DNA from 3 places in the Bifidobacterium sp. MSTE12 genome. Region 2 is predicted to be linked to each of the others. Evidence: riboswitches for the same ligand, from Rfam matches in the RefSeq annotation. Region 2 holds a riboswitch; each other region holds the start of a gene.
What was found. Region 2 has a riboswitch for thiamine pyrophosphate ahead of HMPREF1494_RS04870 (TenA family protein). Riboswitches for the same ligand answer to the same signal wherever they lie in the genome.
Positions count from the first base shown of each region.

Region 1: linked by a shared signal. The riboswitch ahead of tenA (thiaminase II) and the one ahead of HMPREF1494_RS04870 (TenA family protein) in region 2 are both predicted to bind thiamine pyrophosphate.
Region 3: linked by a shared signal. The riboswitch ahead of HMPREF1494_RS07270 (ECF transporter S component) and the one ahead of HMPREF1494_RS04870 (TenA family protein) in region 2 are both predicted to bind thiamine pyrophosphate.

Region 1 is NZ_AZYA01000034.1:132,763-143,477, forward strand. It holds gene HMPREF1494_RS07195 (aminopeptidase C) at 1-1,287, shown strand, start outside; gene HMPREF1494_RS07200 (DEAD/DEAH box helicase) at 1,310-5,170, shown strand; TPP riboswitch at 5,249-5,354, shown strand; gene tenA (thiaminase II) at 5,355-6,107, shown strand; gene HMPREF1494_RS07210 (YhbY family RNA-binding protein) at 6,248-6,553, opposite strand; gene HMPREF1494_RS07215 (metal-dependent hydrolase family protein) at 6,660-8,018, opposite strand; gene HMPREF1494_RS07220 (energy-coupling factor transporter ATPase) at 8,061-10,364, opposite strand; gene HMPREF1494_RS07225 (ECF transporter S component) at 10,364-10,715, opposite strand, start outside.
Region 2 is NZ_AZYA01000017.1:82,861-93,575, forward strand. It holds gene HMPREF1494_RS04845 (beta-galactosidase) at 1-1,799, shown strand, start outside; gene HMPREF1494_RS04850 (ROK family protein) at 1,879-2,790, shown strand; gene HMPREF1494_RS04855 (PucR family transcriptional regulator) at 2,824-4,458, opposite strand; gene gabT (4-aminobutyrate--2-oxoglutarate transaminase) at 4,607-5,941, shown strand; gene HMPREF1494_RS04865 (4-hydroxybutyrate dehydrogenase) at 6,064-7,203, shown strand; TPP riboswitch at 7,423-7,525, shown strand; gene HMPREF1494_RS04870 (TenA family protein) at 7,587-8,288, shown strand; gene HMPREF1494_RS04875 (TetR/AcrR family transcriptional regulator) at 8,443-9,234, opposite strand; gene HMPREF1494_RS04880 (LacI family DNA-binding transcriptional regulator) at 9,416-10,447, shown strand.
Region 3 is NZ_AZYA01000034.1:154,831-165,545, reverse strand. It holds gene HMPREF1494_RS07310 (type I restriction-modification enzyme R subunit C-terminal domain-containing protein) at 1-571, opposite strand, end outside; gene HMPREF1494_RS11885 (sortase) at 845-1,330, opposite strand; gene HMPREF1494_RS11595 (hypothetical protein) at 1,995-2,156, opposite strand; gene HMPREF1494_RS07290 (hypothetical protein) at 2,344-2,949, opposite strand; gene HMPREF1494_RS07285 (TIGR00730 family Rossman fold protein) at 3,310-3,849, opposite strand; gene HMPREF1494_RS07280 (energy-coupling factor transporter transmembrane component T family protein) at 3,928-4,752, opposite strand; gene HMPREF1494_RS07275 (ABC transporter ATP-binding protein) at 4,749-6,242, opposite strand; gene HMPREF1494_RS07270 (ECF transporter S component) at 6,347-6,958, opposite strand; TPP riboswitch at 6,986-7,091, opposite strand; gene HMPREF1494_RS07265 (Mrp/NBP35 family ATP-binding protein) at 7,127-8,251, opposite strand; gene ligA (NAD-dependent DNA ligase LigA) at 8,337-10,715, opposite strand, start outside.

The DNA.
Region 1 (10,715 bases), on a different contig from region 2:
GGACAGCGCTCGCTGCCGTGTGACTTTTCCATCGAGCTGAAACAGGGGTCAATCACCAACCAGCGTCGTTCCGGCCGTTGCTGGATGTTCGCCTCGCTCAACACGCTGCGCTACGAGCTCATGCATACGTGGAACCTCGACGACTTCGAATTCTCGGAAACATACCTGTTCTTCTGGGATGCGATGGAGAAATCCAACACGTATCTGGAAAACGTGCTCGCCACACTCGATGAGCCGACCGATAGCCGTATCTTTCAGGAGATCAACGATGGTCCGGCCGATGATGGCGGCTGGTGGCAAATGTTCGCCGCCTTGGTGAACAAGTACGGGCTCGTTCCGAAGAGCGCATACCCGGAGTCCGCGAATTCCAAGGATTCCGATGCCTTCAAACAGTATCTCAACTCCAAGCTACGTGAGTTCGCGGCCGATCTGCGTGATAGGCATGCGGCCGGTACGCCGATCGACGAGCTTCGTACGCTGAAAAACGAGGACATGTCGACCGTATACCGCATGTGCGCGATTGCGTTGGGCGAGCCGCCGGAGACATTCGATTTTCTGGTGCGCACCAGTGACGACGATAAGAAGGACGCCGGTTCCGACGGGATAGGTTCCGACAAGAAGGCTGACAAACCGAAATCCGGCAAGGACGAGCGCAGGCAGATTCGCGAATTCGGCATCACTCCGATCGAATTCTATAGGAAGTACGTGCCGCTCGACGTGAACGACTTGGTCACCCTATGCAACGTTCCGATGGAATCCCGCCCATTCAATACGCGCTACCGCATCCGTTTCACCGCGAACGTCGCTGAGGCGGGTGACATGGAATTCATCAACGTGCCGCTCGACGCGTTCAAGAAGGCGGCCATCGATCAGATCAGCGCCGGGCATCCGATCTGGTTCGCCTGCGACTGCATGCAGTTTTCCCTGCGTTCCGCGGGATACTTCGACCGCGACAGTGTGCGCGTGGACCAACTGTTCGGCACCGAATTCACCTTCGATAAGGCGCAAGGCCTTGAATACGGCGATTCTCCGAGCAACCACGCCATGACCTTCACCGGCGTGAACCTTGACGGCGACGGCAGACCGAACCGTTGGAAGGTCGAAAACAGCTGGGGCAAAGACAACGGCGACGACGGATACTACGTGGCGTCCGACGCATGGTTCGACCGCTATGTGACTGAGATCATCATCTGCAAGGAATACCTCGATGAAGCCACCCGTTCGCTGCTTACCGCGGAGCCGGTGGAACTTGACCCATGGGAGCCGCTGACCAAGCGCTCCAGATAACGGCAGCACCGTCGACAACATAATGGCAGAGCGAGGCGAAAGGCGAAAAGTGCCAGGCAAACTCACGTGGCTTTCCGACGAACTGCATAGCGAATGCAACACGGCGGTGCTTCAGCGTGCCCGCGGCATCACCAACCAATGGCGCGCCAAGATGCGGGATCTGTACTGTCTGAACGACCCCGAAGCGGACCGTATCACACTGAGCGCCTCCGTACGTGGCACCACTTCGCCTTCCAGCAACTATACGGTGCAAGCCACCGTCGATATGGGCGACCAGCTACTGCTCGCACGCTACTGCAGCTGCCCTGCCTTCGCAGGCGCCGATTCCGCTCACGACAGAGGATACCGCGACAGCTTCGGCTATCGTAGTTTCTCCGATGACGACGAAATCTACGATTACGAGGATGCCGATTACGACGATTACGACGATTTTGGCAGGGAACCCGCATTCGGTCACGTGGATGAGGGCAACGATGATGCCAACGCCTACCAAAGCCCACACGGCTTCGGCCGGAGATCCCGTCGAAGCACCGACGGACGTTCCGCCGGAACCGGATTCCGCTATACCGGCATGTGCAAGCACCTCGCCGCAATGATCATGCTGTTCGTGCAAACCCCGGAACGTTTCCACGGCTACCAGCCGGGCAATGCCACCCCACGATACATCGCCGACTACATGAGGCGAATCGATGCCGAACGACATACGTCGAACAAGGACTCCCAGCTCAGCCTGCTTAAACGCATCGCCAATGCGAAACAGCGATTGGGCGAAGAACAAGGATGGCTGGCGCCCGACCACCATGGCAAAGCGGGCGGCTCCCACAACGACGGCCCGGCCATCGTGCTGCCGGGCAGCGTGCATCTTGAACCGACGATCACGCTCACCGAAGGAACGACCTGGTCGCTGAGCCTGCGCATCGGCCACGACAACACCTCGTACGTTCTGAAAAACATCTCGAGATTCGTATCCAACATGCGAACGGGAGCCTATGAATCATATGGGCGTAAGCTGGCCTTCACCCATACGCCGGATATGCTCGACCAGTTCTCGCAAAGCGTCCTGACATCGCTCAACCGAGTACTCGCTACACGTGCCATCTCACAGATGCAAAACCGATACTCCTACGGTGATGCCGTAACCGTGCAAAGAGACCTGCTCCTCACCGATTGGGAGGTCTGTGACCTGCTCGACCTGCATGACGCATTGCCATTACCCCTCCCAAACGGAGAGGCATCGGAGAACACGCATGCCATGGAGACTGACGACATCGCCGGGCTGGCGCAACACAAGCCCACGTCCATCATGGTCGCCTCCGGACTGAGCCATGCCGGCGAACTCAACATCATCGAAGGAAATCCGGCGTTCGGCTTCAACGTATCGTACGAACGTCACGGTGAAGATCGCGGCATACGCATCATCGCCGACAAGGTGATCATGGGCACGGTAACGGGCCAACACAGCCGTTATATGATCTGCGCCCAGACCAATGGCTACGCAGATACCGCACTCTACCGTTGCTCCGCCGCAATGGAACCGGCATTCGGCCCGCTCTCCTCACTATGCGTAGGCGATCCGGACGGCGTATTCATCGCCGAAGAGGACTGGCCCATGTTCGCACGCACCATACTTCCCGCGCTCGCCGACGCCGGCATCGGCTTGCATGTGCCGCAGGAAGTCGCCTATGCGATCGGTGCGGAATGCCGGATTGAATATTATCTGGACCGTGACCTGTACGGAGTGACCTGTGAAGTCGTGGCACGATATGGGGACTTCGTATTTCAGCTGGTCCCCGCAGCCAAGGAGTTGCGTGGCGTCGTCAACCCCGATTCCACATCCAAGGCTTCGCTGGTCAAGCGCGATCAGGAATGTGAGACGCTCGCTGTGCAAGTGGCGCGTCAGCTGTTTCCGACATGGAGCGCTACCAATCCGGCGCGTGTCAGGGAAGAGGATGAAGACGCCATTCTGCTGCTGATCACCGAAGGTGTGGAGATTCTCAAATCGATGGGTCAGGTGTTCTCCACTGCCGCCTTCGACGGCTTGATGTCTCCGTCGAAGCCGAGCGTCAAGGTCGGGTTGTCGGTCGAATCGAACCTTGTCGAGATTTCGCCGATCGCCGACGAAGTACCGATGAACGAGGTCGGTGCACTGCTTGACAGTTATCGGCGCAGACGTCGCTACCATCGGCTGCACGACGGCACCTTCGTGGATCTGCGGGATGCCGATTTGGGTGAACTCGATCGTATTGCCTCGGATCTTGACCTGACCGGAACGCAACTTGACGGCGGAACCATCGCCATTCCGGGCTATCAGGCGTTTCTACTGGACGCACAGGTGCCGGATGAACGCAAAAACGCATCCTTCACCTCGTATGTCAACGATGTGAAGATCATCGATCCGAGTCGCTATGAGGTACCGCAAGCGTTGCGCAACGTGCTGCGGCCATATCAGGCGGAGGGATTCCGTTGGCTTTCCACATTATGGGACAAGGGATTCGGTGGCATTCTCGCCGATGAGATGGGCCTGGGCAAATCCGTGCAACTGCTTGCCCTTGTCGAGGCACGTAAGGGGAATGGCCCGACGCTCATCGTCTGCCCGGCATCGCTCGTCTACAACTGGGCCGCGGAATGCGAGAAATTCACTGCCGATCTTACCGTGGAGGTCGTGGCTGGCACCAAGACGGAACGCCGCAACGTGCTGCGGCGGCTACGGGCAATGGCGAAATCGGAGTCCTCGTCATCCTCCGTTTCCGAGGCATCCTCCGAAAGCGAGGACGGTCCGGACATACTCATTACATCCTACGATTTGTTGCGTCGCGATATCGACGAATACGCCGGCTGCAGGTTCGCATGCATGGTGCTCGACGAGGCGCAATACATCAAGAACCACGCCACCAAGGTAGCGAAAGTGGTCAAGCAGGTGAACGCCGCGCATCGCTTCGCATTGACCGGCACGCCAATCGAGAACCGTCTGAGCGAACTGTGGAGCATCTTCGATTTTCTTATGCCGGGGCTGCTGGGCACTTATACGCGATTTCGCGAACGGTACGAGCAGCCGATTCTGGCGCCCGGTCCGGAACAGTCCGTCATGGCTGACAAGTTGCGGGCGTTGGTCGGCCTGTTCATCAAACGACGGTTGAAAAAGGACGTGCTTACCGATCTGCCCGACAAGTTCGAGAACGTCGTGACCGTGAAGCTGGCGGGGGAGCAACGCAAACTGTATGCGGCGCACGAACAGCGGCTGCGCGCCGCACTCACCAAAACACGGGATGCCGATTTCAACACGAGCAGGGTTCGCATTCTTGCGGAATTCACGTTGCTGCGCGAGCTTTGCTGCGATCCTCGGTTGGTGTATGCGGACGCGAAAAACGGCTCGGCCAAGCTTGAAGCCATCGACGATTTGGTGGCCAACTGCATGGATGAGGGCAAGAAGGTGCTCATCTTCTCGCAGTTCACGTCGTTCCTTGACCTGATTGGCGTGCGACTCGCCGAACACGGCGTTGCGTTCCATGTGATTACCGGTGAGACGCCGAAGAGGAAGCGCGTGGAGTTGGTGGATGAGTTCAATGGCGATGATGCGCCTGTGTTCCTGATCTCGCTCAAAGCCGGCAATACCGGCCTGAACTTGGTCGGTGCATCCGTGGTGATTCATGCCGATCCTTGGTGGAATGAGGCTGCGCAGAACCAAGCCACTGACCGCGCACACCGCATCGGGCAGACACAGGACGTGAACGTGTACCGGATTGTGGCGAAAGACACCATTGAGGAGCGCATGCTGAAGTTACAGCGGGACAAGAGCCGGCTGGCACGGCAATTCACCGACGGTGGCGCTTCGGGCGGCGTCGGCTCGCTCACCAAGGACGATCTGCTTGATCTGCTGAGCTGACATAGGAGGCGACGTTCCGCGTTCGGCGGCACGTCACGGGAGCGAGATGGGGTGTCTGCCGGTATTGCCATAATGAACGGCGTAATGCAGGGGAACCCGTACAACCGGGTTGAGATAGGCGTAAGGCCTGACCCTTTGAACCTGATGGTTAATACCAGCGTAGGGAGGCATATCTTTGAGCGATATGATGTCTGCAATCAACAAACCATATGATCCGGCACGCGGTGTTCGGCTCGACAATCTTCCCCCATTCGCGCAGCGCATGCGCGAGGCGGCCGATCTGGTATGGGAGCAAGGCTACCGTCAGCCATTCCTGCGTGAGCTTGGCGAGGGTACGCTGCAACGTGAGAAGTTCGCCTTCTATTTGCTGCAGGATTACCGCTATCTCTCCGATTACGCCAAGGTGCACGCGTTGGCCCTGACCAAGACCGACGATACCGAGGTCATGCAGTTCATGGTCGGCGTGCAAAGCGCGATCTTCAACGTGGAGACCAACGTGCATCGCAAGTATATGGCCGGCTACGGCGTGAGTGAGGAGGAGATGGCCGGCGTGCGGCAATCCGCATTCGCACGCGCATACACGTCGAACATTCTTTCCATCGCCTATGGCAAGGAATTGGTCGACATTCTTGTGGCCGTGCTGCCGTGTGCGTGGGTATATGCCGACTATGGCCAGCGTCTCGCCCGTGAATTCGCGGACACGCTGGACGCCAACCCTTACAAGAGCTGGGTCGACATGTATAAGACCGAGGAGTTCTGGGAAGGCTCCGCATGGTTGATCGAACATATCGAACGGTTGGCCGAAGGGCTGTCCGAAAAACGCAAACGGGAACTAATCGACATTTTCGTAACCGGTGTCGAAAACGAGTACATGTTCTGGTCCAGCGCCTACGACATGCAGTACACGTGGAAGCCCGAATGGGATCGGGGGCGCTGACGCCGCTGCGGTGCAGGGCCCGCTGACTTTCGATTGTTTGTTTTCATTGCAAAGGTGGGTTGGCATCCATTCCCGGATGCCAACCCACCTTTGTCTTCTCGGGAGTTTCCTTCCCGCGGATCTCCATCAGGAGAAGTCGCTTACTCGCGAACGAGCCGGATATGCTCCACGTCATCGCGTTGGGAACGGCGGTAGATCACGAACCGGTTGCCGATCACCTGCACAAGCTCCGCATCGAGCTGCTCGGCCAAGCCTTCGCCGGCCTCCTTTGCGGTCAGACCGGAACCGTCGAGCACGGAGCCCTTGATGAGCTCGCGTCGTTCGATGATGTCATCCGCCTGCTTGATGGCGTTCTCGCTCAAATCATTCTTGCCGACCTGAACGATCGGGTTGAGCTTGTTGGCCATGCCTCGCAACTGCTTGATCTGCTTTTTGGTAAGTGCCATATATGTTTCGCTTTCTCTGGGTAACTTTCCGCGTGCTGTCCGCGGCATCAAAGTCTTTCGATAACGCTCGCTCTACCATAGCGTGAGGTCGGTAAAACCCTGCATATCATGTACGTTCCATCGCCTCATCAAGCAGGCGGTCGATGTCATCGAACCGCTTGGCATGCGGATGCCATACGGGATGACCGGCGGCGATCACCAGCGCCGGACGGGCAAGTGCGGCGAGAGACTCCAGCGGATTGGCATCCAGCACCACCATGTCGGAGACCTTGCCATCCTCCAATGAACCGGTGGATGCGCACACGTTGAGAATCCGTGCATTCACGGCGGTGGCCGCATGGATGGCCTCGGCCGGTGTGAATCCGGCGAATTTCACCAGTAGCGCCAGTTCGCGCCACGTATTGTATTGCGTTACGAAAGTCATGGCGGTGTCGGTGCCGACGCCGACCGGAATGCCCACGTCATGTGCGGCCCGGGCGCCGGCGATCATGCCGTCGACCACGAGTTTCGAATTCTCGGCCTGAATCTCGGTGATGCCGGTTACGTCGCGGCCGAATGCGCACAGCGGGAATCCTGCGGAAAGCGTCGGCACCAGTGCGGAATGGCCGCGCAACGCATTCGGATTGTGCGTGAACAGTTCGATCAGTTCATCATCAAGGCGGCTGCCATGTTCGATGGTATCCACGCCAGCCTGCAACGCTCTGCGAACCCCCTCCGCGCCTTGCGCATGCGCGGCGACGATGATGCCTGCGTTGTGGGCCTCGTCGCAGATGGCGCGCATCTGTTCGATGGTCATCTGAGGGGAACCGGCCTCTCCGAGCACCTGGGAGTCGGTGACGCCACCGGTTGCGGCGATCTTGATGGCATTGACGCCATGTTCGATGTTCATGCGCGTATGCAGACGTGCCTCTTGCGGGGTTTCGCTTTCCAACGCGATCAGGGGAGCGCCATGGCCGTCAGGAATCGCCAGCAACGGTCCCGATGCCAGAACACGAGGGCCTACCATTTCGTTTGCGGCGATCTCATCGCGCAACGTCACGGCCTCATAACCGATATCGCCCAGCGTACGGATCGTAGTGACGCCCGACTCCAGCAGCGTACGTATGCTCGCCTTCGCCATGGCGTTGACATATGGTCTGCCGAACGGCGAATGCACCATGGCCGCGATGATGCGCTGGCCTTTCGGCGTGGCCATCTTCGGATTCAACGGGCGTCCTTGCGAGAACAGGTGCGTATGCGCGTTAATCAGGCCTGGCATCGCATATTTTCCGGTACCGTCAAGATAATGGTATTCGTCCGGAACGGGGGTGTCGAAGCTTGGCGAGACCCGTTCGATCCGGCCATGCGCACCGACCAGAACCGTCATATCGGGCAATACGGTTCCCTTGGCATCTCCAACAATCAGACGTACGTGAGCCAGGGCGAACGGCTCGATAATCTTCGATATTCCTGACTTCATCGTCATCACTGCTCCTTAATCGTCGCGATACCGCAGACGGAACAATCACTAGCATAACGCCGGCAAGGCGATCAACGCCGCAAGATAGGCGATGACTGCGGCGGCCGCAGCGATGTCACGTGCGGTGACGCGCATGACGCGCCAGTGAGTGCGTTCCACGCCTTCCTCATAGCAGCGTGCATCAAGAGCGAGACTCAGATTGTCGGCGTGCCGGATCGTGCCCGCGAACACCGGTATGATGATGGCCGTCATCGCCTTGATGCGTTGTGCGGGCGAACCGGTCTCTATGACGCCGCCACGCGCCGCCTGAGCGTCGACAATGGATTTCGCCTCGGTGCCGAGCGTCGGCAGGAAGCGTAGAGCCAGGCTCATGACGAGCGCAGTCTCCTGCGTATGCATACCGAAACGCTTCCAAGGCGACAGTAACGATTCGAAGGCGTCGGTCATTGCCGTCGGTGTGGTCGTGTTCAGGAATGTCGCTCCCAGCACGATGACTACGGCGAACCGGCAGGCGTACAACAGCGCGATGGTGATGCCGTCGTCGGTGATCGGGATCGGTCCCAGCTGAGCCACAGTCGTACCGGAACGTACGAAGAAGACATTGAGCAGGCCACAGCATGCAAACAACATCAGGAACATGTGCACGGATCTGAGCAATCGCCATGGATTGAGTCGGGCGGCGCCGATAATCATGCCGGTGAAGATTGCGGACAGTAGCAACTGCCGGCCGGAGTTGATGGCGAAGGCGGAGAACATCAGTGCGAGTGCGGATATCATCTTCACACGTGGGTCGAGACCGTCGATGAAGGACGGCTTGCGGCCGTCGCTCCGCCCCGATTTCATGGGTGCGGCCGCGGACGGATCCTGCTCGCCGTCATCAGACCGCGTCGTCGATGACGCTTGTGGTTCAAGCGTGATGGTGCGATCGGCGATGGCGTCGACCTCCGCTTGCGAATGCGAGATGATGAGCGTGGTCACGCCATCGTCGTGCAACGTGCGGATGAGTTCGTGCACGCGTGCGGTCGCCTGTTCGTCGAGTCCGGCGGTTGGCTCGTCCATGATGAGTATGCGTGGATTGCGGGCGATCACACCGGCGATGGCCACGAGACGCTGCTGGCCTCCGGACAGATCGAACGGGGAGCGATCCTTCAGATGTTCGATATGCAAGAGCCGCAGGGACTGCTCGACCCGCTCCTGAACCTGTGCCTCGCTCAGGTGCTGATTGCGTGGGCCGTAGGCGATGTCATCGGCAACGGTTTCGGCGAATAGCTGCCGTTCCGGATGCTGCATGACGAAGCCAACGGTGGCACGGAGCTTTTCGCGGGCTTTGCGGTTGAGCGGCTTCGATGCGCCGGAGTCGACGGCTTGCGCAACGGTGATGCCGTCGATGATGATGGAGCCGGATTGTGGGGTCTCCAATGCGCAAAGCATGCGGGCCAAGGTGGTTTTGCCTGCACCGTTGCGCCCCATAAGCGCTATCGTCTCGCCCCGGTTGATGGTCAGCGAAAGATGCTCGAAGACGGATGGGTCGGCGTTCGGATAACGATAGGCGAGATCACGTACCTTGATGATGGGAGCGGATTGCGACGAAGCGCTTTCGGCCGGATTCCCAATCCGTCGGCGAGTGCCGGTCGAAAGCGACGGGGGTGTAGGACGGTTTCCCTTGGAACCGGTGTCCGTCACGCGTCCCCGCTCCAGCCGGACCACACGATCGGCGTGCACGAGCTCGTCCATGTGATGCGTGACCAGGATGATGGTGGTGCCGCGTTCCTGCAGATCGTCGAGCACCCGCATGATGTCGGCGCGTGCCTGCGGGTCGAGCATGGCGGTCGGCTCGTCCAATACCAGCACTTGCGAATCCATAGCGAGCATGCCTGCAATCGCGACGCGTTGTTGTTGGCCGCCACTCAGCCTGGTCGGATCGGCCTTGCGGTAGTTCTGCATGCCGACGGCTTTCAGAGAAGCGGTGATCCTGGTCCCGATATCATCATGTGCGATTGCAAGATTCTCCGGACCGAAGGCGACATCATCCTCGGTGATCGTGGTGACGATCTGATCTTCCGGATGCTGGAAGACGGCGCCGATGCCGTGACGGGCCGTGCGGTATGCGTCGGCATGGGCGCCGGAATCATCGAAGGCGACATTGCCGAGCAGCGTGACGGTTCCCGAATCGGGCGCGACCAGCCCGGCGATCACACGGGACAACGTGGATTTGCCGGAACCGTTCGCGCCGGTCAGACAGATGCGTTCGCCTTGCAGGATGGTCAGGTCGATGCCATCCAACGCCCAGGTGGCGCCGTGGTCATAGCTGAAGCGAACGTCATGCAGCTCGATGACGGGAGTGTTCGACATCAATGGTTCAGCAGGTTGGAAATCGGCTTGTAGACCAGGAAAGTGACTACGCCGTGGATCGTGAACTTCAATGCGTTGAACGGCAGGAGTGCCGGAATGATCAGTGCCACGACCTGCGCGGTGGTCATGTGCGCATAGAACGGCGTGACGATGATGTTACCTACGATCGCCGCCGCGAGCGCGATGATCGCGCCGACGACGATGCCGAGCAACGCGCCTTTGCGGGTCTTGTTCCTGCGGTAGATGAGCGAGGCCGGCACCGATAGCGCCAACGCCACGAGCACCGCCATCAGCGTACCCCACGGATTGGTAAACAGATGAGGGACGAAGCCGAGTACGCTCACGATCACG
Region 2 (10,715 bases):
TGGCCACCGGCACCGCGGCCCTGCCCGGCTGGATGGTGCGCCTGCACCCTGAAGTAATCCGCACCGAACAGAACGGCACTCGCCACGTGTTCGGAGGCCGACACAACTTCTGCCCGACCTCGCCGTACTTCCGCGAAGCGTCCCGCGCGCTCGCCGCACATGTGGCCGAACGCTACACCGGCACTCCGGGTCTGGTGAACTGGCATGTGTGCAACGAATACGGCGGAGGCGGCGGCCTGTGCTATTGCGACCAGTGTGCGGAATCCTTCCGCGCATGGCTCAAGGCCAAGTATGGCACCGTCGAAGCGCTCAACCAGGCGTGGTGCGCCAACTTCTGGAGCCACACCATCACCGAATGGGCCGACGTGGTGCCACCCGTCAGCTATGGCGATGGCATCGGCGACGCCAAATGCGTGGTCTCCGGCCTGCAGATGGACTATCGTCGCTTCCAAAGCCAGGCGCAGCTCGCATGCTACAAGAACGAACGTGACGCGATTCGTGAATACGATGCCGTCACGCCGATCACCACCAACCTCATGGGCACGTTCAAGGATCTCGACTACTTTGAATGGGCCAAGGAGATGGACGTGGTCAGCTGGGACAACTACCCGGGCATGGACACTCCGTCGAGCTTCACCGCCATGTGCCACGACCTCATGCGCGGCATCGGCGGCAACAAGCCGTTCATGCTCATGGAGCAGACTCCGAACCAGCAGAACTGGTTCCCGTTCTGCAAGGTCAAGCGCCCCGGTGAAGTGCGAAAACTCAGCTGGCAGGCCGTGGCGCATGGTGCCGACACCGTGCAGTTCTTCCAGATGAAGCAGTCCATCGGCGGCTGCGAACGCTTCCATGGCGCGGTCATCGCGCACGATGGCACCGAAGATTCCCGCGTGTTCAAGGAGACTGCGGCGCTCGGCGACGAACTGGCGCGCATCGGCAAGTGGATCATGGGTTCCGAGATTCGCGCGAAAGTCGCCATCATGTTCGATTGGCAGAGCTATTGGTCGCTCGAAGGTTGCGTCGGCCCGACTGCCGGCTTCTCGTATCCGAACGAGGTGCATCGTTTTTACCGTGCGCTGTGGCGCCGCAATGTGCCCGTCGACATGATCGAAAGCACTACGCCGCTCGATGAGCTCAAGAAGTATGATCTGGTCATCGCGCCGGCACTCATCACCGTGCTGCCGGGCGTTGCCGAAACGTTGGAACATTACGTGTCCGACGGCGGTAGCTTCGTGACCGGCTATATGGCGGGTCTGCATGACGAGCATGATCTTGTGGTGCCGGGAGGATATCCTGGCAAGCTCCGCAGGCTCATGGGCGTATGGGTCGAGGAGATCGACGCACTCGCGCCGAACGAAACCATCGAAGTGCACGGCGACATGGTCGACGCCACGGGCGAGATCGTGGCCAGCATCATCCATCGCGGAGGTGCACGCCGGCTCGCCACCTATGGTGGCAGCGAATTCTACGCAGGCCATTCTGCGCTCACCGTCAACGATTTCGGCTCCGGCAAGGCCTACTTCGTCGGCACTCCGCTCGACGAAACCGGCATGGATGCCTTCATGGCATCAATCGTGAGCGAACTGGGCTTGGGACCAATCGACACCCCGGAAGATGTGAGTCTGTCGGTGCGCTACGCCGATGACGGTACACGCTATGCGTTCCTCATCAACAACGGCAACACCGACAAGCGCCTGTGCGTCAGCGAACTCAACGGCGGTGAGGAGCTGCTGTCGGGCGGCCGCATCGACGATGCGATCGAACTCAGGCCGTACGGCGTCAACGTCATCAAACTATAGGTTGGTGTGCGCGAGTGTCGGGGATGGTTCTACAATGAAGAAGCACCATCGGGCGAACATAGACGGGTTAGATGACGAAATGACGGCGAAGAAGCATATCCTGGCATTCGAAATCGGCACGTTCTTCACCCGTTATGTGGTCTTCGAAGACGGCCGTATGGGCATCCCCGGCACTATCGCGACGCCGGTGGACAGTGCGGAATCCTTCTATCGGGCACTCGCGCACATCGCCAACAACCAACGTTTCCCGCTCGACGGCATCGCCATGAGCATGCCCGGATTCATCGATATCGACAGGCAGCTGGCCGTCACCGCTGGCGCGCTTGGCATGCTGTATAAGCATGAAATCGGCAAAGAGCTGCAGAAATATCTCGATAATCCGGTGCCGACATGGATGGAAAACGATGCGAATTGTGCTGCGATGGCGGAGAAACTCAGTGGCAATGCCGTCAAGCTCGATGATTTCGCGCTGATCACCATCGATTCCGGCGTCGGCGGCGCCCTGTTCCTTGACGGCAAGATTCGACGCGGCAAGGATTGGCGCGCCGGCGAGCTCGGTATGATGATTCCGAATTATGAAAACGGAGGGTTTCAGACCCTGCAAAACTATCTGTCCACCATCGTGCTGGCCGAAAGCTATGCGGAGGAATTGGACGTGCCTTCCGGGTCTATCGTGCCGGCGACGTTGTTCCACAAGCTGGATGACCCGCATGTGCGCAAAATCGTGGATCAATGGATCGACTATCTTGCCATTGCCGTGTTCAACATTACCGCGGTCGCCGATCCCGAATGCGTGCTGTTGGGCGGAGGCGTCTGCCGTGAGCAGCAGCTGTTGCCGTTGGTCAATGCGGCACTTGACAAGATTCCAGCATGGGATTCGTTCCGCACGTCCGTGAAGCGTTGCCGCCACACCAACAACGCCGGCCTGATCGGAGCCTACTACGCCTTCGAAACCGAAGTCGATGGCTTGGAGAAAGTGCCGATTCGCTGATTGCCGCCGTGCAACGCCGTTGTGCTCCGAATGTCACTTCAGCGTGCCGCCAAACCGTGAGAACCGGCATGCGTACCACAGTTCCGCGGTAGTGCCCGGATCGTTCAGATCGGCACCCAGCTCCTTGCCGATGACTCCCAGATATTTGGTCAGCGTATGCCGATGCATGCCGGCCATCCGCGCGGCCTCTTCGGTCCTGCCGCGGCTTTGCAGCCATGCCCACAGCACGTCGATGGCACGTACCTGCGTGCCTGAATCCGTTTCGTCGCTTGACGATTCCGTTGCTGGTGCGGCTTCCGTCGTTCGTGCCGTTCCCGCCTTGGTGTGCGGTCCGGTTGATAGGTCGAACGTGAGATTCGCAATCGGCGCGAGTTTGAGATCCGCGAACGCACGCATCAGCGACGGCTCCACCACGCCTTCCAGCGTCGCACCGCCCTCGCCGTCGCCGTACTGTACCAGCGCCTTGCCGCTGGTCAGTGCCTCCGCGCCCGCCTGATATGCCTCATGTCGCGCACGGGGCATATCGATCCAGGTCGCACCTGAGGATTGGCCCACGGTCAGTCGACCCGTGCGGGTCAGCTGCTGCGTCCACATCGCCGCATTCGATTGCGATACGATCGCCCACATATCGCCGTCCACAATGCCAAACACCACACGATTGTCGTTCTTCGCCACCGTACGTCGGAACGGTTCGAACAGCCGGCCGGCATCCTCCAACGCATCCTGCTGTCCGATAATGCGCAATACGGCCAACGGTTGCACCGGCAGCCCGTTCCATACGTCGTCCGCGAAACGACGCACCGACTGCGATTCGCCTTCCAGGCACAGCCTGGTCATGCTGGAGCGCAGGTGCGTGAGCGCACGATTGGATGCCGCTTCGCTGTTCACGGCCAAAGACAACAGTGAAGCGGCTTCCGCCACCAACGGATGGTCGATGGCGCCGCGCTCGCCTTTACGACCCGCGACCAGATAGCCCAGTGTCTGTCGGTTGGGAGAGGCCACATGAAAAATCGCAATGTCGTAGCCTTTCGCCACCGTGAACTTCGCCTCGCCGAGTACGCTGAACGCGAGCACGTCGCTTAAGGAGTCCATGTCGACCGGCAGCGTGTGATGGGAAGATTCAATGATGCCGCCCGCCGGATTGAGCAGTGCGGTCCAGCCGCCGATCAGTTCGGCCAGACGCGAGATGATCGTGCTCACCGGATCGAGCGAATGCACGCTACGGAGCAGCCGTTGCTGATTGCGGTACATTCGTTCCACGTTGCGATGCGTATCATCGGAGATGCCGCGCGCGATAGTTTTGGAGATGGCGATGAACGGTGTCGCCAATGGCACTGTAAACAAGGGCAGGCCGACCGCTTCGCATTGATAGATGAGCCATTGCGGCACATGTTCATGCTGGATGCCCAAACCGAATCCGACTCCACGTGCGCCAATCTCCGCAAGACGGGAGGCATATTCTCGATGAGCCGCGTCGGGCGTGCCGTCCGGCATTACCAGACCAGTGGTCAGTAACAGCTCGCCGCCCTCCAGATATGTGGTTGGGTCGGCTGATTCGGATACCTGCACCCATGAGATGGGGGAGTCCAGCGTCGCGCCGGAACCTTCCACAGCCAGTCGTAGGTTGAGGGAGCGTTGCTCAAGCAGATTGCGTACGGTAATCGCCATGGCTTCAGATTAGCCGGCCGACAGCGAATCATAACGGATTCGTCTATATTTTGACGATATTTTCGACAACTCGTCTATAACAAATTATGGGCAAACTTTCTAACGTGACAACCAACAGTGATGAGGAACGGATCGAAAGGAAGCCATCATGTCAGTCCCACAGGTAGCACGCAAGATCGTCACCGCCATTCCGGGCCCGAAGTCCGAAGCCCTTAAGGCCGAACATACCCGCTATGTCAGCGCCGGCGTCGGCCAGGGCATGCCGGTGTTCGCCGAGACCGCAAGCGGCTCCACCATCACCGACGTGGACGGCAACCGCTTCATCGACCTTGCCTCCGGCATCGCCGTGACCGGTGTCGGCAACTGCGCGCCGGAAGTCGTCGCGGCCGTGCAGGAGGAAGTGGCTAAGCTCACCCACACCAACTTCGCCACCACCCCGTACGCCAACTACATCGAGGTGTGCAAGAAGCTCGACGAACACACTCCGGGCGATTTTGCCAAGAAGAGCGTACTGGTCAACTCCGGCGCCGAAGCCGTTGAGAACGCCATCAAGATCGCCCGCAAGTACACCGGCCGCTCCGCCATCGTAGTGATGGAGAATGCGTTCCACGGCCGTACCAACCTGACCATGGCCATGACCACCAAGTCCATGCCGTACAAGCAGGGCTTCGGTGCGTTCGCTCCCGACGTCTTCCGCGTACCGTTCTCCTATCCGTTGCGCGACGACTTCGGTGCGGACGGTGCGGCCGCCGCGAAGGCCGCCGCCGCCAAGATCGAGCTGCTGGTCGGTTCCGCCAACGTGGCCGCCGTGATCGCCGAACCGATTCAGGGCGAAGGCGGCTTCATCGTGCCGGCCGAAGGCTTCCTGTCTGGATTGGCCGAATGGGCTCACGCGCATGACGTGCTGTACATCTCCGACGAGATTCAGGCAGGCTTCTGCCGCTCCGGCAAATGGTTCGCCTGCGAGTACGACGGCGTCGTTCCTGACCTGATCACCACCGCCAAGGCACTCGGCGGCGGCATGCCGATTGCGGCCGTGACCGGTCGCGCCGAAATCATGGACGCCGTGCAGCCTGGCGGCATCGGCGGCACCTACGGTGGCAACCCGGTCTCCTGTGCCGCTGCGCTCGCTGCAATCGGCATTATGGAGGAGCAGGATCTGCCGGCAAAGGCCGCACATATCGGTGAGGTCGTCGAATCCGTACTCGGTCCGCTGGTCGACGAAGTGCCGGCGGTGGCCGAAGTACGCGGCCGCGGCGCCATGATCGGTGTCGAATTCGTCAAGCCGGGCACCATGGAGCCGAATAAGGAGCTGGTCGGCCGCATCGCCAAGCGCACCATCCAAGAAGGTCTGATCATGCTGACCTGCGGCATCAACGGCAACGTAATCCGCTTGCTGCCGCCGCTGGTCATCACCGATGACGAGCTGAACGAAGCGCTGGCGGTACTCAAGGAGATCATCGTCGAGGAAAGCGCCAAGTAAGTACGCAATCGTTGCGGGCGAACGAAATCGCCGATAACGAACCCTCAAGCAAACAGGCATAGAGTTGGCTGCAATCGCCGGAATGGGCGCGGTTGCAGCCAACGTTTTGGAAAGGACGCATCATGAAACTGTTGACGGTCGGACCCGACAACATCTACACCTACGATACGGTCAAGGAATTCTTCGCATCGTTCGAACTCGGACCGAAGGACCTGCTGGTCAGCATCGAAGTGATCTACAAGCAGTTCCTGGAACCGTATGCAAACGGTGCGAACGTGATTCTTGTCGACAAGTACGGCGCGCAGGAGCCGACCGATGTGATGATCGACGAATTCATCGCGGATGCGGGCAAATTCGACTATGACCGCATCGTGGCAGTCGGCGGCGGTGCCGTCATGGACATGTCGAAGGTCGTGGCGGTGGCCGGCGGTGCCTCCATCGACGACGTAATCGACCATCTGCCCGACTTCAAGCGCTCCGTACGCCTCGTGCTCGTGCCGACCACTTGCGGCACCGGTTCGGAGGTCACCGAAATCGCGGCCATCAATCGTACGCGCCTAGGTTGCAAGGCCGGAATCGCAGGCCCTGAGATGTTCGCCGACGATGCCGTGCTCGTGCCGGAGCTGCTCTACGGACTGCCCGATCACGTGTTCGCCACCAGCTCGCTCGACGCGCTCGTGCACTCCGTGGAATCCACGCTTTCGCCGAACTCCACGCCATACACGCGCATGTTCGGCTATGAGGCCATGAAGATGATCATCTCCGGCTATAAGGCCGTTGCCGAAGCCGGTCCCGCCGGTTCGCCGGAGCGCCGCGCCAAGCGCAACGAACTGATGCGCGACTTCCTGATCGCCTCCGACTATGCGGGCATCAGCTTCGATACCGGCGGGTGCGCTGCCGTGCATGCGCTGAGCTATCAGCTGGGCGGAAAATATCATGTGCCCCACGGCGAATCCAACTACGCCATGTTCACCGGCGTGCTACGCAACTATATGGAGATCAAGCCGGAAGGCGAGATCCTCAAGATGAACCAGTTCATCGCCGACATTCTCGGCTGCGACGTGGCCGACGTGTACGACGAGCTGGAGACGCTCATCAACAAGCTGCTGCCGAAGAAGGCGCTGCACGAGTACGGCGTGACCGAACAGGATCTGCCGGAATTCGCCGATCGCGTGATCAAGACGCAGGAGCGACTCATGAAGAACTGCTTCGTGCCGCTCGATTACGATCGCGTGCTCAAGATCTTCAAGGAGCTGTACTGATTTTCTTGGGTTGCGGCGTGATATGTCCGTAGCGTGTACAGAGGCGGATTGATTTCGAGGTGGTGCCGTTTTCTTGGGCTCCCTACTGGGGGTACCGGGGATGGCACCACCTCGGTTTTCAACGTAAGGTTGATCATTCCCGTTCACATGATCGCAATGGGATTCTGCTGGCCGGTATGTGAAATTCCGGCATAAGGGCGCATATGCCCGTGTATTATCGGGCACAGACACGGGGGCCGCAAGGCTGAGAGGAAGCATCCGCTTCGACCGTTTGAACGTATACCGGGTAATGCCGGCGCACGGACGTCTCTCTTGTTTCCCGTGCCTTTATGCATGTCGTAGGCGGTGCATCCGTCGGCGGCATCACTAAGGAAAGGAAAATCATGACCATTCACGTACCCGAAGCGCTGGAGCCGGCGCGCGGCGACTACGCTTGGTTGGGCGCGGAGTCGGACTCCGTCGCCGACCGGATGTACATGCTGAATACCGAGGATTGGCGAGAAGCCATCAACTCGCGTTTCGTCAACGAGCTGTTGGATGACACCCTGCCGGAAGAGATATTGAAATCATATTTGATTCAGGATTTCAAGTTCTACAACAACGGCATGATGGCCCGGCTCATCAAGTTGGCTCCGCGTCAGGAAACCAAGGACATGCTCGCCGCCCAGTCGCAATGGTTCGCGGACAACGAGGCCACGTATTTCCAGCATTTCCTCGAGGCCTACCACGTCAGCCAGCAGGAGTATGACGACACCGAACAGACCCAGGCGAACAGAGATTACGGTGCGTACCTCGATACGTTGTCCGATAAGAGCTGGCCGGAACTGATCACCGCGATCTGCTGCATGGAATGGCTGTATCTCGCATGGGCCAAGCGCACGGTCGACGCCGGGGTCGTGCAACAGGTCCCGGCACACAAGGGATGGGTCGACCTGCACGAAGGCGCGCATTTCCGCAAATGGGTCGGCGATCTCATCGCGCTGGTCAACGAATACTGCTCCATCGACGGTCCGGAAGCCGAGGTATTCCGCACCATCGTGCATCTGGAACGCCGCTTCTTCGACGATTCCTACCCACAGGACTGATTCTGCGGGACATCCCGTATCGGTTTCAGTGGGTAGCGTATATGAGATGCAACGTGTTCTGATATGCGCGGAATCCATCCGGACTGCTGTGGGGCCATCGGGCTGGTGGCCCCATGTGGAAGTTGACTGTGAACAGCCCGAATATGCAGGTTGCCTACTGCCGTGCCGAAAGCGTCTTCGGTAGCAGGCAACCTGCGCTGGCGCTCTCGTATTCGCTCGGATCGGTGTATCCGGCCCATTCGCTCGGCGGGAAGATGATGTCGGAAATCGAAATCCACTGCTCAAGCAGGTTCATTGAATCGTCGCCCAGCCAGCGGTACTGCAGACCGTCCATCGCGCTCATGGCAAGCGTGTACAGGTCGTAGAAGCGCTCCTCGTCGACGTACTCCGGCAGTATCCAATTCATGGAGCAGATCATTTCCCAGTTGCGCATATGGCGGCCGATGAAGAAGCTGTGTGCCGGGTGTTCCGGGCTGAGCGCCTCACCGTTGAGTACGGAATAGAGTTGCACCATTTCCGGACGCTGCAGGTTATAGCGAACGATGTTCAGGCAATATCGGGGATAATAGTAGACGCGATGTCCGTCAGCGTCGATCACCGCAGCGGTCACGGCATTGTATTCATCTGCATCCGGAGTGTCATAGCCTTCGGAAAGCACCATGTTGAGCAGATCGTCTTTCGAGGAGATGTAGTGGTAGAGTGCGGCTTCGGTGATGCCGAGCTCGTCTGAGATATCCTGCAGCGACATACCCCAGAACCCTTTGATGGCGATGATCTTGGCTGCGGCCTGCAGAATCTGCAGATGCCGCTCTTCCTGACTCATGCGCTTGCGTTTTTCAAAGGTTTTCTTTGACGTGGTGTCACGTGCGGTGATGCTGGTGCTGGAGGTGTCCGGGCCAGAGCCGGATTGGGCTTCCAAAAACTGAGACCACGCTGCAACGCTCATTGCCCCTCCTCCTTTGCAAAATGGCGCGAAGATTGCCGGATGACGCATTCGTCAATTCTTTTGATTATATCCGAAATCCGTCGAAATACTTGAAAATCTACGCAAGACAAGACTACAAATTTTGTAGGACAGTATGCTTACGGCATCATGGATGATGACCATCTCGTGATAAGGGGTGTTGATGGCGGGAATCAAAGATGTTGCGGTGCGCGCGGGGGTCTCCATCAGTACGGTTTCGTATGTGATGAGTGGCAAGCGTTCAGTGCGGAATGAAACCAAGATCAAGGTGATGCAGGCCGCCCGCGAGCTGAACTATTTTCCCAATGCCGGTGCCCGCATGCTGCGTGGGGAAAGAACGCGGCTCGTCGCGCTGAGTTCTCCGATGAGTGACGAGACGGCATATGGCGATTGGTCGCCGTTCTTTTTCGGGGTGGCCCGTCGCCTGCGCCATTATGGCTATGACGTGTTGTTGCTGATGGGTGAGGATGAGAACGAGGAGTTGGTGCGCATGTCCGACTCCGGTTTGGTGGATGGAGTACTGCTGTTGGATGTTGCGATGAGCGACCCGCGTGCCCGCGCGGCGAAGACATCCCGGGTGCCAGTCGCATCGATTGGATGCCCTGACGATTTGGATGGAGTCTATGCGGTGGATTTGGATTTCGAGCAGATGGGGGAGATGGCGGTACAAAAACTGATGAAGGCCGGGCATCGTCATGTACTGTTTCTCGGTGCGAACTCCCATGCATACGAGCAGGGCGTGAACTTTCTGATCCGTACGCGTGATTCGGTGCGGATCTGTGCTGAGAAGGCCGGTATGCGGCTGACGTGCGATGTAATCGATACCGGTGACGCTGATGAGATGGAATGTGTGGTTGAAAGGGCCTTTGCTTCGGATCCGCGGATAACTGCGGTGCTCGGGCAAGTTGGATTAATCGCGATGTCGAATCTCAAGTCGGCCTTGCAATCGCGTGGTTATGACATTCCGAAGGATATCTCCGTCATCCAGTTGGGTGCCTTCGGTCAGGCGTCAGTGATGAATCCGCCGCTTGATGAGATTCCGCTGAGGCCATACGCCACCTGTGCCCGTGCGGTGGATGTGTTGATGGAGATCATCGAGGGGAAGCGTCGGATGTCCGAGCAGGGGACAAAGGAACTGATTGCGGTGAAGTATTTGAGTCGAGGTTCGGTGCATGACGTTTCGAAAGGTGTGTGATATTCCTCTGCCCGTGAAGGAAGGCGGCGCAATCGAATGTGCCGCAAGCTTTTTTGTCGAAAATCGTCGAAACGATTCGACAATGAAGGATAAGGCCTTGTACCCTGAAATCGTAAACGTCCACGGCATGGTGAGGAAGCCATAGGACGAGCAAATGCAGGGTTGCTTGTATACGCGCATTCGCGGCGGTTACGCGCGATTTACGACGGAATCGTCATGATTGTGGACGTTTGCATGCTCGTGACAATAGCTACGAAAGGACAAGGTG
Region 3 (10,715 bases), on a different contig from region 2:
AATGGTTGTTGATGAACTCGCCAAACGCATCCATGGTATCTTGATGGTCAAGCTTAACGATGCGTCGCACCAACAATCCGAGCGGAACGTCGTCAAACGCGTTCTGATATTCCTCCTCGGAACCGAGTTCATAAATCAGAGTGTTCTCCAGATTCGAGAAGTCCTCGCCGAATAGAGGCTCGTTGTAGGGAAGCTTTCGGATATCATCATCGTCGCTATGCTCATTGATGTACCGATTGACTTTCTGTTTGCAATCCTCGTAATGTTCGGTGATGTCGAAATCCTGCCCCTCCACTCGAGCAATGATTGGATCCTTCAAATCCGTGATAATCGTCCTTCTAGTGTTGGAATCCGCGATGAAACGAATCAGCCCACGCAACGTAACTCGAATCCGTTCCAACTCTTCAAGTGAAGCACCATCGAGGTATTCCGAATCATCGGCAATCCGTTTAACCATCCTCTCCTGTGCCTTGACCTGAAGAATGGTCTTGCCGATTTGTTCGCCGCCCTTGGTCTTGATGCCGCGCTCCATGAGTTCTTGCAACACTATGTCCACTGTGTCGGAGTTCATGATAAATCCGTTCAACAATTCAGCATTGATATGGTCAGGTACCTCGATGCTTCCTCTCCATCATCCTTACCGAAATCGTTCTCATAGCGTTCCTTGTCGGCTTCAGACAGATCATCGTATGTGATTGCCTTCGTTTGCGAACTTGGTCTTGGTCTCGATATTGTAGAACGGTACGAGGTAGCGGTCCGGCTCCACAACCGTCTTGTACTCGTAAAGGTGCGTCTGCCCGTTTTATGTGGTGGCGAATCTCATCATCGATGGATTCATAAACAATCATGCGGCATCATTCGGATTGGAATCTGTCTGAACCTTTATGGATTTTCTGTTCGTCAGTTTCCTTGCGGATACTCCTTGCTTTTCGCGAAGGTTCTTGACAGCTGGCTCCCGCGAGCGGTCCCGTTTCGCCGTGGACCTTCGGATTGCCGCGACGACGCCCGGGACCACTAGAAACGCCGCCCGGATGCCGATGGACTTCGCGTAATCGGATATCCAGGTCCCCGCGACCACGGTCTTCTTGGCTGTGCTCTTCTCTCGTTCGGCAACGTATTTCGTTCGAGTTTCCCTTACCAGCAGTCTGTAGTCGTTGATTCCGTAGGGCGTGTAGGTGGCCAAGGTCACGTAGTCCTTGTCACGTTCGATGGACAGCGATGAAACGTCTTCGGGAAGCACGGTGCGAACGTCGTCCACCTTGTAGGCGAGCGTCTTGTTCGACACGCGAATATAGAACTCGTCGGACGTCAATTCGACGGTCTTCACCACAGCACCGGTCTGCTTGTTCTTGATACCGACAGTGAGCCTAGGAGCGCTTGCCCTCGCACCCCGCGTCTCCCTGCCATTTCTTGTTGATCGTTATGGAAACGGTCTGGCCAGTATCGGAAGATGAGTTCCATCCACGGCTTGAGCGACCGAAGACGCCAGTAGTATGGATGCGCACAAGGCAATCACCGGCACGATCCCCAGCAGATGCCGCATGCGCCCTCCGAATTTTGCTTTCATTTCTCTCCTCGCCACGGTATGCGTGTCTAGGCTTCTTTCATAATCCAGAACCTCCACAAGATCGCGCAAATCCTTTTCGAGAACTCGGACTAACATGATGAAACCGTTGAAGTTTCAACGATCTTTGACTTATCCACTTTGTTACCGGAGGTAAAAGTGAGATTTGTTGGAAACCTACCCCACCTTCACCTCCACCCTTGCAACCGTCTTCCGACACGCCGATATGATGTGGACTGCAGCACAGCGGAGGAAGAACAAAGCGTTTGGAGACACTTCGGACGCTCCGCCATAGCAGTCATTCGAAACATGATGTCAACCGGAGCCAACGGCAACCCGGGCGCACAAAAAGCCGGTCCTTCCCTGCTGATTTGCGATTGCCTCGAATCAGTCGGAAAGGACCGGCTTGATGACGGATCGCCCGCGCCGGCTACTGACTCACGTTAGAGAAGGCCCAATGCCGGTAACCGGTGAAGTACGCCGTGGAAAGCGCTACCCCAGCATGAGCACGCAACTCGTGGCGATCCATACCGGCCATGTTTTGCGCGATACGATCCACCGTGATGGTTTCCAACCGTTTCTCCATCGTCATTCTCCCCCTCTTACGTTGATGCTTCGTGCGTCGAGCGCCTTCACCAACGCCTCGTCGTGAGTGACCATGATCACCGCGGAACCCTCGTCGCGCGCCATGACGATCAGTTTCACCATCTGGATTCGTACCGATCAGTTCCGGATTCGAGAGGCACCGACACACGCCAAGCATAACGGGCAGTGCGCCGTCACAAATCCTCAAGGTCGTCCGGAATCGGACTGTCGTCAAGATTGATGGTGAAGAGACGGTATTTGCCGGCATACAGACCGGCCTCGTACTCGGTGGTGAAGCCCATTTTGCGGAACAATTCGACTGTTCGTTCGTCGCGATAGTCGGAATACGCCGTCACCAACGGACTACGCTTGTTCCGCAAGGCGTTACTCTTGATACATATCAGCGCATCACGCAATGCGAAAAACCCCATTCGGATTCCCCTGCAGTCCACCGAGCGGGCGAGTGCCGAAATATGGTAGTGTCCCCTGTCATTGAACCACGTACCGCCATCCACGAGACGAATCCAGCAAACGGACGTCACCTCATCCGTTTTCCAATCCACCATGCGCATGGAAAGCCGGACTCGGTCCTTCTCGCCGCTCACCGTATATGGAAGCGCCGAGATCATGCATTCGACCTCGTACTCCCACGGTTGAAGGAACCGATCGCCGACCTTGATGGCTGTCGCCATTGCCCCTGACCCTCTTTCCACCGGAATGGCGCATCGCATGGGGGCGATGTCATCCCAATGATCCAGGCTCAGGTCAACCCATCGTAATTCGCGTGCGACGTTCAGCATCAAGACGTTCCATATAGCAGCGGAGAGCCATGCATGACATGCGCTCGTCTCGTTCCACCCAGCGACGGTACTCCTTCCGTATTATTCTCAGCTCCTCCTCAGTGGGTCTTCCCCGCATGTCGGATTATCCTTTCTTACGGTTTCATATACCTACAGCCTAGGCCATTCGTCATACAAAACAGGATTCTGCGCAAAACATTTTACAGCCATATCCCAATATTAGAAGTAATTCTTCCCGTAAGAATCGGTTTAAATCGTGCTTTCTGCATTTCTCCGTGATTAGCAAAACAGCCGCCCCACCTAATGGCGGGACGGCTGCATGTCATGCGCCGCGGCATTCCTCATGCCATCGGCATCGACTTATGGACGCTCCTCGATGATGCGCCGGATTTCCTTGAGATCATCGGCGAAATAGATGCCGCGCTGACGTTCGGGAGTGGAGAATCCTGCAGTGATCATGCGATCGAGCAGCGACTTCATATCGTCATAGAAACCATTGAGATTGTAGAAGATGCAAGGTTGGGTCAGTTGGTTGAGGCAGATCTTCGAAACGACCTCGCTAACCTCCTCAAGCGTACCGGTGCCGCCGGGAAAGGCGATGAACACGTCGCCAAGTTCGATCATCTTGGTGCGACGTTCCGTGATATTCGATACGACATGCAATTCGGTGAGACCGTTATGTTCAACGCCTCGGTCCACGAACATCTGCGCCTCGATGCCGGTCACTTCGCCACCGGTCGCCATGACCGTATCGGCGAGCACACCCATCAGCCCCTCATCGGAACCGCCGTAAACCAGCCTGTTGCCGCTTTCGGATATCCACGTCGCCAGTTCCACGACGGCTTCCTTGAACGCAGGGTCATTGCCTTCGTGTGCCCCCAGGTACACCGTAATGTTCATGCATGTCTCGCTTTCCGTCCGCCGACCAGTCTACAAGAAGGGGTGTCTTCCATGCGGGCCGACCAAACCGTTTCGGCATCAATTACGGAAGGACCAATGCCAGTATCCGGTACGGTATGCGAGCAGCAACGCCGCGGTCGGTATCGCCATGCAGATCAGATAGAACAGCCAGTCGACCCCATGCAAGCGCGACGTACGCGCCTGACTGCGCGGAACGTCGCCGCCGAATCCACGTGCCTCCATGGCGGTGGCAAGCTTGGTTCCGCGACGAATCGACACGACCAGCAGGCTAAAGGCCTGCAGGAACACGCGTCTGATGGCGCTTCCGTCGCCCAGACCTCGCGAACGGCGGGACAGACCCAACGCACGCCAGTCATCCTGCAACAATGTAACCATGCGCATGCCGGCCAGACCGCCGTACACGAATCTCGACGGCAAATGCAGAATCTGCACCAGACCATCCGCCAGATCGGTCGGATCGAGCCCAAGCGCGAAAATCACGCCGGGCACCGCGATGGCGGCGACACGCAGGAACGTCGCAGCACCCGCATACAACGAGCCTTCCGACACCGCCATAAGACCGAATGTGAACAGCGTCGCCCCGGAAGCGGTGCCATACAGGGTCACGGAAACGAAACTTCCTACCGCGGCAATCCATACCATCCAGGTTTTCCGCAGTACCGTCAATGGATTCACGCCACCGATCCACAGCAGCATGAGGTCGATCAGCAGTGCCGCAGAGGCGGAGACGACGTCCAATGATAGGAACATCGGCACGCATAGCAGAATGGCTCCGATGAAACGACTGACCGGATTCAGTTTCGCGATGAACCATGACGGCGACGTCGCCTGCGGCTCATCATGACGTTCCTCATGGGCCACAACGCCAATGGTTTCCATCATCGTCCCTCCTCACTTACCACGATGCGGCGCGCATCCAACGCTTTGACCAAGGGCTCGTCATGCGTGACCATGATGACCGCGGAACCCGCGTCACGCGCACCGGCGATAAGACGTACCATTTCCATCCATGTGGTGAAATCCTGTCCGAACGTCGGTTCGTCCATGATGATCACCTTCGGCGCCGCCGCCAGCATGGACGCCACCGAAAGCCGCCTCTTCTCACCCCCCGACAACGTGAACGGATTGGCCGGTGCGAACCGTTTGAGATTCATGCGTTCCAGCATCTCGTCGGCGATGGCATAGGCCTCCTCATCGGATTTGCCCATGGATTTCGGCCCGATCGCCACTTCATCCCGTACGCTGGATGCCACGAACTGATGCTCCGGCTCCTGGAACACCATGCCAATACGCCCAAGCAGATCGCGGCTTTTCCATGTGAACGGATCATTCTCACGATGCGCGGGCATCATGGAATCAGCCACGCGCACATGGCCGGCAATCGGCTTGAGCAGACCGGCCAAGGTCAGGGCCAAGGTGGACTTGCCCACGCCGTTCCTGCCGGTAAGCGCGGTGACCTCCCCCGCATGGAAACGCACATCGATGTGCTTTCCCAAAGGAAAGCTGCGACCGAAACTCAAATCATCGGTATACAGCACCACATCACGATCATGCCCGGTTTGAGTCGGAGCATAGCTTGCGATGTCACGTCCCGGCACCCACGCCCCGCCTTCGGCGAGGACATCGCCCATGGCGTTGAACACCTCTGCAGGCGAGCCATCCGCAATGACGCCGCCCTCATACGAATCATCATTCGGCCTGCCCAGTACGATCACACGGTCCACAAGGTCAAGCCACACATCGATATGGTGCTCCACCACCACCATCGTCTCATGGCCGCGCTCAAGCACCTGTCTGACCGCGTCATGCACCTCCTGCACGCCTTCCGGATCCAGGTTCGCAGTCGGTTCGTCGAGCAACAGCAGTCCGGGATGCATGGCAAGCACGCCAGCCAATGCCAACCGCTGACGCTGGCCGCCGGACAGCCGACGTGTGGAATGATCCGTGCGCATGTAGTCCAGGCCCACGATGTCAAGGGCCTCACGCACCCGCTTCCAGATGGTGTCTCGTCCGAGGCCGAGATTCTCGCAGCCGAAAGCGGTATCGTCACCTGCACGTTCAAGAATCGTCTGGGCGTCCGGATCCTGCATCACCAGGCCGCTCCTGCCGCGTGCCGTACGTGAATCGATGCCGTCGATCAGCAGGCTGCCTTCCTGTTCGCCCTCATCATCGCCGCCGAGCACGCCGGCCAATCCAGCCATCAACGTACTTTTGCCGGCACCGGATGCGCCAAGCAGCAGTACGCGCTCCCCCGGCTTGATTTCAAAATCGACATGTCGCAACGCGAAATCCTTACGCGAAGCATGTCTCCATCCCCAGTCAACCGCCTTCACACCGGCTGCGACCACGGTTCCGACTTCATCCGTCGTCATCTATAGGTTCTCCAATCCGCGGTATCCCCGACCATATGAAGAGGGTTTGCGGCGTACGCGGCATGTACGTCGCAAACCCTCGCCCGTCTTGAGCGCGACGGCGCTCAGACCAGTTCCTGCATACGTCCGGATTCGAAGCGGTCAAGCACGCCGGTCTTCGCCAAAGCGAACTGCACCACCCACATGAAGGCACCTCCCATCACCGCGCCGGAAATCACGCAGCAGATGGTGAACGTGCTACCCTGCAACACGGTCCAGCCGGAATGGGTGAGCCAATCATAGCCGCCGTTGAACAGGCCGGTCAGCGCGCCGGCCAGGGTGACGGAGGCAATGTTCCACTTCTTGTAGGCGAACACGGCGAAGCCGATTTCCGCACCGAGACCTTGGAACATGCCTATGATCAGGGAGCCTCCGATGCCGAACGGATTACCCATGAGCGCCTCGATGAGCGCTGCCACGGTCTCCGCGAAGAACGCGGCGCCAGGCTTGCGCACGATGATGGCCGCCAGAGGACCTGCGAACAGCCACATGAAGTTGAACAGACCGCCCAAGCCAGGTGTCAGACTGTCGAAAGCGCCGATCGGAACGGCGTAGATGATATCCCAAGCCCAGAAGATCACGCCGGACGCGACGGCGATGATGGCCGCCACGACGATATCGACCACGCGCCACTTGTTGGAGTGCTTCTTTACTGCGGAAGACTGAATGCCAGTCATGAATTGTGCCTTTCTATTCCATCAAGGCACGGGAAAAGAGAGACGTCCGTGCGCCGGCATTACCCGGTATACGTTCATACGGTCGAAGCGCGTTCGCTTCCTCTCAGCCTTAACGGCCCCCGTGTCTGTGACAGATACTACACAAGGCACACGATTTTCGCCACCGCCTTACCGTAGCGGGACACGCATCAGCGATTCCGCGAGTTGCCTGAAGGTCGCGCCGAGACCGTCGGTACGCAATGCGCCTTCTTCGGTCAGCACCGCAGGACGTCCCGCCTCGCCGGTCTCGCGCAGTTCAGGTTCCAGCGGCAACTGTGCGAGCAATGGCACCTCGTATCCCAGATTCTGGGATAGCTGGAGGGAGACACGTTCGCCTCCGCCTTCTCCGAAGATCTTCAGCCGTTCGCCCTTATGCTCGAAATAGCTCATGTTTTCGACCACGCCCCGCACCTTCATCGGCACCTGCAGCGCCACCAGACCGGAGCGAACCGCAATGTCGGAGGCGGATGGCTGCGGAGTGGTGACTACCACGAGTTCGGCGTTCGGCAGGGCTTGCGCCACGGAAATCGCCATGTCTCCGGTGCCTGGCGCCAAGTCGAGCAGCAGCACGTCGGGCTCCCCCCACCACACGTCCGACAGGAATTGTTCCAGTGAACGCTGCAAGCGTGGGCCACGCCAGAGAATCGCACGGTCGGCTCCGGCGAACATGCCGATGGAGATCATCTTCACGCCCCAGGCGGTCACCGGCATAAGCATGCCGTTGAGGTTGGTGGGTTGCGTATGCACGCCGAACAATCGCGGCAGCGAGAAGCCGTAGATGTCGGCGTCGATGGCCGCGGTGTCGTAGCCCAATGCGGCAAAGGTCGCGGCAAGGTTGGCGGTGACCGACGATTTGCCGACGCCTCCTTTGCCCGATGCGATAGCGAAGATACGGGTCTTGATGCCTGGCTTGTTGAACGGGTTCTGTTTGCGTTCCGCCTTGAGACCAGCCACCAGTTGGGTGAGCTTGTCATGGCTCATGGAACCGACCTCGATATGAGGCTGCAACGTGGCATCCGGATATGAGGCCACTGCACCATTGATCTGATTCGTGATGGTCTGCGAAAGCGGACAACCTTCCACGGTGAGTTCGACGGCGACGGTCACGTCGTATGTGTTGTCCTCCCCTGTGACCGGCGTCGCGTCGATGGAAGCGATCATGCCCAAGTCGGTTACGGAACGACCCAATTCCGGGTCGATCACCTTGCTGAGACGTTCGTAGATTTGCGCTTCGATCATGCGCTCGTCTGTCATGGTTCCTCCTTGTTGCCGCGTACCAGCCTAGCGGTCATGCATGCGGCATGCCAGAGCTTCGTAGGTTTTGCTCACGAGAACTGCATCACACCGTACCGCTGCTCAGCAGTTGTTTGAACTGGTCCTCATTGAGCATGGGAATGCCCAATTCCTCGGCTTTTGCGGCTTTGGATCCGGCGTTCTCTCCGACCACCACCCAGTCGGTTTTCCTGCTGACCGAGCCGGCCGCCTTTCCGCCATGGGAGATAATGGCTTCTTTGGCGGAGTCGCGGGAGAAATCGACCAATGACCCGGTGACCACCACCGTTTTGCCTGCCAAGGTCTGCGGCAGATCGTTGGTTTCGGCCACCACACCCACGCCGGCGGTCTTCCACGCATCCAACACCGTGCCACGCCAGTTGCCTGGTTCGTGTGCGGCAGTGAACCATGTGACCACGGATTCGGCGATTTCCGGTCCGATACCGTCGATTGCCGAAAGTTCCTCGACGCTCGCGTGTTCGATTGCGTCGAGTGAGCCAAAGGCCGTGGCGATGGTGCGCGCGGTCGGCGGACCGAGGCGGCGGATCGACAGTGCCACGAGCACACGCCATAAATCCACGTGCCTCGCCTTTTCCATTTCGTCGAGCATCTTGCGCGTATTCTCAGCAGGGCGAACGTACACCGGCTGCACGCTGGTCACGCCGGTGCGCGACACCTTGGTATCCTCACGGATCACTACGGCGTCGGCCGGCACATTGTACTCTGGGTATTCCGAAACGGCGGCGCCGTTCACCTCCAGTTCGGCAAGTTTCTTGGCGGAGAGTTTCCTGGCCGAGGTCGGAGCGGTCCAGAATGCAGGCACCTGATGCCACAGTCCGGATCCTCCCACACGCTTGCGCGTCTTCTTGGTCTTGCCTGTATTGACGTCGACGGTTTCATGGATTTCGATGATCGGTGCCTCGCGCCATACGCGCACATCCTTCAGATCGGCGGCGGTCAGTGAGAACAGGCCCGCCTCGCTGGAGAGCACCGGCGTCTGCGCATCCGGCAACCGCAGTCCGGCAACCGGCTCGTAGGGTTCGGGCTCTTCGCCGGGTTGGACGAGTATTTCAGTGATCTCCGGCGCATACGTGTCAACGGAATCGGGGCGGTCCTCCTCCGGATTGGTCAGCGCGATCGCCGATTGATCGCCCAAATGTTCGATATCGAACGCCTTGCGGGAAGCCAAGTTGATGATGCGCTCGGTCAACTGCGCAGGGCATGATTCCACATTCGGGCAGCGAATGTCCTTGTCGCCCTTTTTGGCCGGAGCCAGTTCGGCACCGCAGCTCGGGCAGTGCGTTGGCATGACGAACGCGTGCAGACTCTCCTCCCGCCCCTTGCGGCGCTCGAGCACCGGGCCCACGAGCTCGGGGATCACGTCACCGGCCTTGCGTACCACCACGGTGTCGCCAATGAGCACGCCCTTGCGCTCCACTTCGAAAGGATTATGCAACGTGGTACGTGACACGGTGGAACCGGCCACATATACGGGCTTCAGGATGGCGACCGGGGTTACGCGGCCGGTTCGGCCGACCTGCACGGTGATGTCGAGCAGATCGGTGTTGACCTCTTCCGGCGGGTATTTGTAGGCGATGGCCCAGCGCGGCGCACGTGAGGTGGCACCGAGCGCGCGCTGCAATCCAAGATCGTCGACCTTCACGACGATGCCGTCGAGCGCGTGTTCGATATCGCCGCGATGTTCGCCGTAGTAGTCGATCATGTCAAGAATGTCGGTGAACGACGTGATTTCGCGATTATGCGGCGAAACCGGCACGCCCCACTTTTCATACAGCGCATATGCCTCGGATTGATGGTTGATCACGTCATGTCTGTCGGCACGTCCCGCGCCCCAGCGTAGTGAGCCGATGCCGTGCGCGTAGAAGCTCAGACGGCGCGTGGCGGTGATGCGCGGGTCCTTCTGTCTGAGGCTTCCGGCGGCGGCATTGCGCGGATTGGCGAATGGGGCTCGGCCGGCGTCCTCGTTCTCGCCGTTCAATGCGGCGAAGTCGTCCCAGCGCATGAACACCTCGCCGCGGATTTCCACGAATTCGGGAATATCGTCTTCCGGGCCGGCCAGATTCTGCGGAATGGTCGAAATCGTCCGCACGTTGAGCGTGATATCCTCGCCGGTCACGCCGTCGCCTCGCGTCAGTCCCTGTTCGAGCACGCCGTTACGGTACACGAGATTCAATGCCAGACCGTCGATCTTGACTTCACAGGTCATCGGCAGCGGTTTGGATTCCGGCCAGTCGAGATCGCGGATCACACTGTCGTACCAGTCACGCAGCTCTTCGATGGAAAACACGTCATCGAGGCTCATCATGCGCGAAGGGTGACGTACGGAGGCAAAATCGTTGGAAAAGGTACCGCCTACGCGATGGGTCGGCGATTGCGGGGTGTCCAAGGACGGGAATTGCGATTCCAATGCCTGTAGGCAGCGAAG